Regions from separate parts of the Diaphorobacter limosus genome, predicted to be linked through region 2. Evidence: predicted binding sites of a transcription regulator. Region 2 holds the regulator's gene; the other holds the start of a gene.
The links. The regulator sigma-54, encoded in region 2, starts transcription at its own class of promoters, with help from an activator protein. The targets are predictions, from matches to a motif close to TGGCANGNAANCTGCTTT.

Region 1: the regulator sigma-54 is predicted to act here: its motif matches at 2,230-2,247, upstream of P4826_RS04270 (cistern family PEP-CTERM protein).

Annotation. Positions count from the first base shown of each region.
Region 1 is NZ_CP136921.1:873,552-877,563, forward strand. Features, by position in the region: gene smc (chromosome segregation protein SMC) at 1-2,012, opposite strand, end outside; gene P4826_RS04270 (cistern family PEP-CTERM protein) at 2,295-2,969, shown strand; gene P4826_RS04275 (YnfA family protein) at 3,104-3,433, opposite strand; gene P4826_RS04280 (bifunctional diguanylate cyclase/phosphodiesterase) at 3,467-4,012, opposite strand, start outside.
Region 2 is NZ_CP136921.1:3,075,312-3,079,323, forward strand. Features, by position in the region: gene lptA (lipopolysaccharide transport periplasmic protein LptA) at 1-121, shown strand, start outside; gene lptB (LPS export ABC transporter ATP-binding protein) at 130-918, shown strand; gene P4826_RS14720 (RNA polymerase factor sigma-54) at 962-2,506, shown strand; gene P4826_RS14725 (acyl-CoA thioesterase) at 2,526-2,963, shown strand; gene P4826_RS14730 (PEP-CTERM sorting domain-containing protein) at 2,970-3,632, opposite strand; gene P4826_RS14735 (methyl-accepting chemotaxis protein) at 3,767-4,012, opposite strand, start outside.

The DNA.
Region 1 (4,012 bases), 1.9 Mb from region 2:
TGCTCGATTTCCTGGGCGCGCGCCAGCAGGCCGGACTGTTCGGAGTCCTGGGCAAAGAAGCTCAGGCTGTGCGCCGCTACAGCATGGCCCGCGGCCACATAGATGGCCTGGCCCGGCTGCAGCTGCGCGCGGCGGTCCAGCGCCTCGTCCAGGGTCTGCGCCGTAAAGCAGCCATGCAGCCAGTCCACCAGCACGGCACGCAGGCCGCTGTTGTCCACGCGCAGCAGGTCGGACAGGCGCGGCTGCGTGGCGGTGGGCTCGGGTTGCGGGGTGGCTGGGGCGCTGTAGAAGGCCAGGCGCGCGGGCGGGGCATCAGCGCCGCCGGCACCCAGAAAGCCGCGCACCATGTCCAGCCGCCCCACGGGCAAGGCCGCCAGGCGCTCGCGCAGCGCGGCTTCCAGGGCGTTCTCCCAGCCGGGCTCGATGTGGATGCGGCTCCACAGACCCTGCAGGCCATCCAGCCCATGCCTGGCCAGCCAGGGCTGCAGCTTGCCATCGACCTTCAGCTTTTCCTGCAGCGCCTTGAGAGCCTCCAGGCGTGCCGACAGGTCGGCCTGGCGCGCGGCCTCGTGGTTCACGGTCTGCTGGCGCTGGCGCCGCTCTTCGTCAAGCTGGGGCACGCTGTCCTGCAGCTCCTCCTGGCGCGCGGCGGTCAGTTCGGCGCCCTCCTCGGCCTCTTGTAGTTGCTGGCGCAGGTTCGCCAGGCGCGCCTCGTCGGGCGCGGCCAGGGCGTTCCTGTCGCTGCGCAGGCGTTCATGGCGCACGTCCAACTGGCGGCTTTGCTCGCCCAGGCTGCGCTGCTCGGCGGCCAGCACCTGGATTTGCTGCTGTATCTGCACCACGGCGCTGCGCTGCTGTTCGCTGCGCTGCTGGGCCTGGCGCAGGGCGTCTTCCAGATCCGGCAGCTGCATGGCCTGTTCTTCGACCTGGGCTGCCAGCAGCTCGGCCTGTTCCTCGGCGTTCTCGCCCGCGCCGGCCAGGTGCTCGGCCTCGGCCTCGGCCTCTTCCTTGCGCGCCGACCATTGCTGGATCTGCTCGGCCAACTGCAGCAGGCGCTGCTCCACGCGCTGGCGGCCCTCGACCACGTAGCGGATCTCGGCCTCCAGCTTGCCGACCTCGGCCGTGGCCTCGTACAGCCGGCCCTGGGCCTGGTTGACCTGGTCGCCGGCCTCGTAATGCGCCTGGCGTATGGATTCGAGGTCGGCCTCCACATGGCGCAGGTCGGCCATGCGCGATTCGAGGTCGTTCACGGCCTGCAGACCCTCGGTGCGCACGCGCGCCATCTCGGCTTCAGCGTCGGCGCGCTTCAGGAACCACAGCTGGTGCTGTTTGAGCGTCACGTCGGCCTGCAGCGCGTTGTAGCGCGCCGCCACCTCGGCCTGCTTCTCCAGCTTTTCGAGGTTGGCGTTCAGCTCGCGCAGGATGTCTTCGACGCGTGTCAGGTTCTCGCGCGTGTCGGCCAGGCGGTTCTCGGTCTCGCGCCGGCGTTCCTTGTACTTGGACACGCCCGCGGCCTCTTCGAGGAACAGGCGCAGCTCCTCGGGCCGGCTTTCGATGATGCGGCTGATCGTGCCCTGGCCGATGATGGCGTAGGCGCGCGGCCCCAGGCCCGTGCCCAGGAACACGTCCTGCACGTCGCGCCGGCGCACCGGCTGGTTGTTGATGTAGTAGCTGCTGGTGCCGTCGCGCGTGAGCACGCGCTTGACGGCGATCTCGGTGAACTGGTTCCACTGCCCGCCGGCGCGGTGGTCGTGGTTGTCGAAGACCAGCTCCACGCTGGAGCGGCTGGCGGGCTTGCGGCTCGTGGTGCCGTTGAAGATCACGTCCTGCATGGACTCGCCGCGCAGCTCGCTGGCCTTGGACTCGCCCAGTACCCAGCGCACCGCGTCCATGATGTTGGACTTGCCGCAGCCGTTGGGGCCCACCACGCCCACGAGCTGGCCCGGCAACTGGAAGTGGGTGGGCTCGGCAAACGACTTGAAGCCAGCGAGTTTGATGGAATTGAGACGCACGAATTACCTGTAACACCGCGCCGCTGGCGGGCCCGGCGGTTTAAAGCATGAATGTTACCTGAGGCAGCTGGCAGGCCCTGTCCAGTGCAGGCGCGGGTGGGCATCGTCTATCCGCTGCGGCGCTCACTCTCCATGACTGTCGATTTTTTTTACATATCACCGACGTTTTTGTGCCGAGTTAATACCCACTAATTCCAATTGCAGCGACATCCCTACTTGGCATAAAAAATGCGTGCTTTTTCTGCGCATATCACTAAACATCCCCCTTCGGAGGAATTCCCCATGAAACTCAAGACAGTCCTGCGCGCCTTGGTCTTGTGCTGTGGCTTGGCGGGCATGGCCAGCAGCCATGCCGCGGCAATGTTGTTCGATCATGTGAACGAAAAGAATTCGATCCTGTTTTCCACGACCCAAGATGGCGCCACGTTGTCTGTCACGGTGGACTTCACCCTCACTGCGTGGACGGCTACCAGCGCCACCTTTGCTGTGCATGTCGCGAACGACTCGTCTGGTCCGGGCAAAAACACGCTTACTTCGATCGGCATCGACATAGTCAGCCCCTCAATCACGAAGGCTACGGCCACCGGTGATTGGAAGGGCACCAAGCTCAACACGACGCTCCCCGGTTTCCAGAACGTGGATCTGTGCCTTTATGCCGGCAACAACTGTTCCGGCGGCGGCAACGCGGGTCTCGGTCAATTGAAAGCCGCCGACTTTGTCCTGACCCTGACGACCGCCGGCAACTTTCTGACAAATGGCATCACATTCGAAAACCCTTTTGACGCGAAGTTTCAAAGCGTTGGCAACGGCGGCGGCTCGCATGAATTCGCGGGCTGCATTTCGGGCACACTCAACTGCGGAGGCACGACGAAGCAGGTGCCAGAACCTGCCTCGATCACCCTGGTGGGCCTGGGCCTGCTCGGCGCCGCGCTGGCCCGCCGTCGCAAGCCGGTTTGAGCACCCAGAACTCTAAGCAGTTCTGTCGTCCTCAAAAAGCGCTCATCGAGCGCTTTTGTTTTTTTAGCAAAAATGTCCTGAAACGCCTGTACAACAATGGCATGCAGCTATCAATTATGCATCCGTGACTGCCGTCAGCCGCGCGGCGCAAAGGCAATGATGGCCATGCCGCACAGCGTGACGGCCACGCCCAGCCAGTCCCAGGGGCCGGGGCGTATGCCATCCACCGCCCACAGCCAGGCCAATGCCACGGCCACATAGACGCCGCCGTAGGCCGCATACACACGCCCGGCGGCGGCCGGGTGCAACGTCAGCAGCCAGGCAAACAGGGCCAGGCTGGCGGCGGCCGGCAGCAGCAGCCAGGCGCTGCGCCCCTGGCGCAGCCACAGCCAGGGCAGATAGCAGCCGAGGATCTCGGCCAGCGCCGTGGCCAGGAACAGGGCCAGGGTGGTGACTACCTGCATGACGGGACTGCGCAGGCTTCTGCGCTGGCGGCACTATGGGACATGGGGGCCGACGGCGGCTGCATGTGCCAGCACCAGGTCCTCGAATGCCAGACCCGGCACCGGGCGGCTGAGCAAGTAACCCTGCCAGGCATGACAGCCTGCGCGCTCCAGGAACAGGCGCTGCGCCTCGGTCTCCACCCCTTCGGCCGTCACCTGCAGGCCCAGGCTGGTGCCCAGGGCGACGATGGTGCGGGCGATGGCTGCGTCGTTGGGGTCGGTGAGCACGTCGCGCACAAAGCTCTGGTCGATCTTCAGCTCGTGCAGCGGCAGGCGCTTCAGGTAGGCCAGCGATGAATAGCCGGTGCCAAAGTCGTCCAGCGAAAAGCCCACGCCATAGCCGCGCAGCTGCACCATCTTGGCAATGGTGTCCTCCACGTCCTGCAGCAGCAGGCCCTCGGTGAGCTCCAGGCGCAGGCGCCGCGCATCGGCGCCGGCGCCGGCCAATGCCTCCAGCACCTGGGGTACGAAGCCGGCCTCGTAGAACTGGCGCGGGCTGACGTTCACCGCCACCGTCAGCTGGCCCAGCACTGGGTGCTC
Region 2 (4,012 bases):
GCCGGGCGGGCGCGTGCGTGCCGTGCTGGCGCCCAAGGAGCCGGCATCGGGCGCGGCGGCGCCGGTGCGCGGGGAACCGCCCGCGCTGCGCACCGCCCCCAGCCTGGGCGGCGCCAAGTGAGCCAGGCCGTGAGCGACGAGCGCGCCGTGGGCGTGGGGCCCAGCTCCCCTGCGGGTGCGAGCCGGCTGGAGGCCTTGCACCTGCAAAAGTCCTACGGTAGCCGCAAGGTGGTCAAGGATGTGTCCCTGGTAGTGCAAAAGGGCGAGGTGGTGGGCCTGCTGGGCCCCAATGGCGCGGGCAAGACCACCTCGTTCTACATGATCGTGGGCCTGGTGCGCAGCGATGGCGGCGACATCCGCATCGACGGCCAGTCGGTGGCCAACATGCCGATCCACCGGCGTTCGCGCCTGGGCCTGTCCTACCTGCCGCAAGAGGCCTCGATCTTTCGCAAGCTCAACGTGGAAGACAACGTGCGCGCGGTGCTGGAGCTGCAGACCGACGCCGCCGGGCGCCCGCTCTCGCGCGCCGAGATCGAGGCACAGCTCACCGGCCTGCTGCAGGAACTGCGCGTGGAGCATTTGCGCCAGTCGCCGGCGCTGGCCCTGTCCGGCGGCGAGCGCCGGCGCGTGGAAATCGCCCGGGCGCTGGCCACGCAGCCGCGCTTCATCCTGCTGGACGAGCCCTTTGCCGGCATCGATCCCATTGCCGTGATCGAGATCCAGCGCATCATCGGCTTCCTGAAAGAGCGCGGCATTGGCGTCTTGATCACCGACCACAACGTGCGCGAGACGCTGGGCATCTGCGACCACGCCTTCATCATCAGCGACGGCCATGTACTCGCCCAGGGCACGCCGTCGGACATTGTGGACAACGCGGAAGTGCGCCGGGTGTACCTGGGTGAGCATTTCCGCATGTGAGCGTGGTGAGCAGGCGCAGCATCCAGATGCAAGGAGGGCGGCCATGAAGCCCGGCCTGTCACTGCGCGTTTCGCAGCATCTGGCGCTTACGCCGCAGTTGCAGCAATCGATTCGCCTGCTGCAGCTGTCCACCCTGGAGCTGGCGCAGGAAGTCGAGCAGATGCTCGATGACAACCCGTTTCTGGAGCTGGCGTCCGACGATGGGACGCATGAGCCTGAGATCCATGAAGCGCAGCAACCGATTGACAATGCTACATATTCAGAAGCTGCTAGCGCTGATGCAGAGGGCGCTGGAGCCGAAAATGATGCCGAAACCTCAGCGGTTGCCGAGCCCAGTGACTGGGACGGTGACGGCAGCATGGATGCGGCGGTGGAAGACGGCGAATGGGGCAGCGACGGAATCGCGCCCGCCAGCGGCGCGCATGACGGTGACGACACCGAGGTCAGCGAGCTGGCGCGCAGCCACGAATCCCTGACCGATTTCCTGCATCGCCAGGCATTGTCACTGCGCCTGTCCGATGTCGACATGGCGGCGCTGCGCTTTCTCATCGAGTCGCTGAACGACGATGGCTACCTGGACGAGCCGCTGGAATCCCTGGCGGCCAGCCTGGCGGGGGCCGACGACCCCGAGCAGCTCGAAGAGCTGGTGCACCGCTTCACTGTGGCCCTGCGCCTGCTGCAAAACCTGGAGCCGACCGGCGTGGGCGCGCGCGACCTGGCCGAATGCCTGACGCTACAGCTGCACGCCATGAACCGCGACGAAGAGGGCGACCCGGCGGTGATTCAGACCGCGCTCGCCATCTGCAGCCAGCCGCTGGATCTGCTGGCGCGGCGCGACCTGCGCCGCCTGGCCCAGGCCACAGGCAGCAGCGACGACGACACGCGTGCCGCCATGGCGCTGATCGCGCGCCTGGAGCCGCGCCCGGGCCGGCGCTTTGCCGACGTGGAGCGCAACGTCATCGCGCCCGATGTCATCGTGAAAAAAACCGGACGCGGCGCGCAGCAGGACTTCAGCGTGCAGCTCAACCCCGACGTCATGCCGCGCCTGCGCGTGCACGAGATCTATGCCAGCGCCCTGCGTGGTGCGCGCGGCGGCGACGGGCACCAGGCGCTGCAGTCCCGGCTGCAGGAGGCACGCTGGTTCATCAAGAACATACAGCAGCGATTTGACACTATCTTGCGTGTATCGCGCGCCATCGTCGAGCGGCAAAAGAGCTTTTTCGTGCATGGCGAGCTGGCCATGCGGCCGCTGGTGCTGCGCGAGATCGCCGACGAGCTGGGCCTGCACGAGTCCACCATCAGCCGCGTGACCAGTGCCAAGTACATGGCCACGCCGCAGGGTACGTTCGAGTTGAAGTACTTCTTTGGCTCCGGCCTGGGCACCGAGACCGGCGGCAACGCGTCGAGCACCGCGGTGCGCGCGCTGATCAAGCAGTTCGTCGCCGCCGAGGATGTGAAGAAACCGTTGTCGGACAACCAGATCGCGGAGATGCTCAAGGAGCAGGGCATAGAGTGCGCGCGTCGCACCGTGGCCAAGTACCGCGAGGCGCTGAAGATCGCGCCGGCCAATCTGCGCAAGGCGCTATAGACACAAGGCATAGATTCCCATGGCCCGCATCCTCTTCGACCTGCCCGAACGCTTCGGCTTCACCACCGAGTTGCAGGTCTATATCAGCCACGTCAACTACGGCGGCCATCTGGACAACGCCCAGCTGCTGAGCCTGGTGTCCGAGGCGCGCATGCGCTTCTTCCAGTCGCTCGGCTACACCGAGGGTGATGTGGCGGGCCTGGCCATCGTGGTCGGCGACATGCTGGCGCAATACAAGTCCGAGGCCTTTCACGGCGAGACGCTGCGCGTGCAGATGACGCCGAGGGACTTCAACCGCTACGGCTGTGACCTGGTGTTCTGCATGACAGAGGTCTCCTCGGGCCGAGAGGTGGCTCGCGGCAAGACCGGCGTGGTCCTCATCGACCGCGTGGCACGCAAGCCGGCGCCCATTCCGGATGTCGTGCGCAAGGCCCTGGAGGCCGTGGCGACACGCTGACGCGCGTCAGGTTTTCTTTCGCCCCAACAGGCCAATACCAGCCAGCGCGGCGCCGAGCAAGGCGAGGGATGCCGGCTCGGGAATGGACTGGTGGGGCAACGTGACCACGATATCGTCGATCACGAATTCCGGCGTCTCACCGTTGCCTTGTGCAGTGAACACCACCGAACTCAGGTTGGTGAACGATGACGGCAGGAAGAACTGCGTCCAGTCATAGGGGGCCTGGCTGTCCAACGTGATACTGGTAAACACCGTGCCGCCGCCCATGAGGTGCCCAAGGATGTCGATGCTGGTGGCGACGCTGTACAAGCTCACGGGCAGCGACGGGTCAAAATCTTCCGTTCTGCCACCCGCAAAAAATGACTCCAGGGAAAACGCAGCCCCGCTGCTATTGGTCATGGTCACGACGGATCGGAGATTCGCGTTGACCAGGGCTGCCGATGGATTGTTTTGCACAACCCCTGATTCGCAGACATACAAATAGGGGTCTGCGGGGTTGCCGGTGAAGGTATAGCCCCGGCTTTGCAGTGAGGTGGCGGTGAAATCGACATAACAGGGGGAGCTGCCCGAAGGCACGTCCTGAAAATCAACCACATCCGCCTGGGCGTTGCCAACGGCACCCGCCAACAATGCCCCCGCAAGGGCGGTCACAACAGTGGTCATTTGCATGGTGGCATCTCCCGTCAGTTGTAAGACGTGAAACACCCATGCATATCATGTGCCAGCACCCCAAGCTGTTGATTTTTATGACTTGGTCTCGATTGCCCCGCGAGTGATGTAAAGAAATCTGACAAATTTCAGCGTCAGGCCAGCAACTTTTGCGCGGCCGTCCCCTGCGGGAGCCTGAAGGCCGCCACCACTTCGGCCAGTTCATGGGCCTGCTGCTGCAGCGACTGGGCGGCGGCGCTGGCCTGCTCCACCAGGGCGGCGTTCTGCTGCGTGGCCTGATCCATTTGTGAGACGGCGTCGCCGATCTCGGCAATGCCCGTGCTTTGTTCCTGGCTGGCGTTGCTGATCTCGGCCACGATGGCGCTGACGCGGCGAATGCT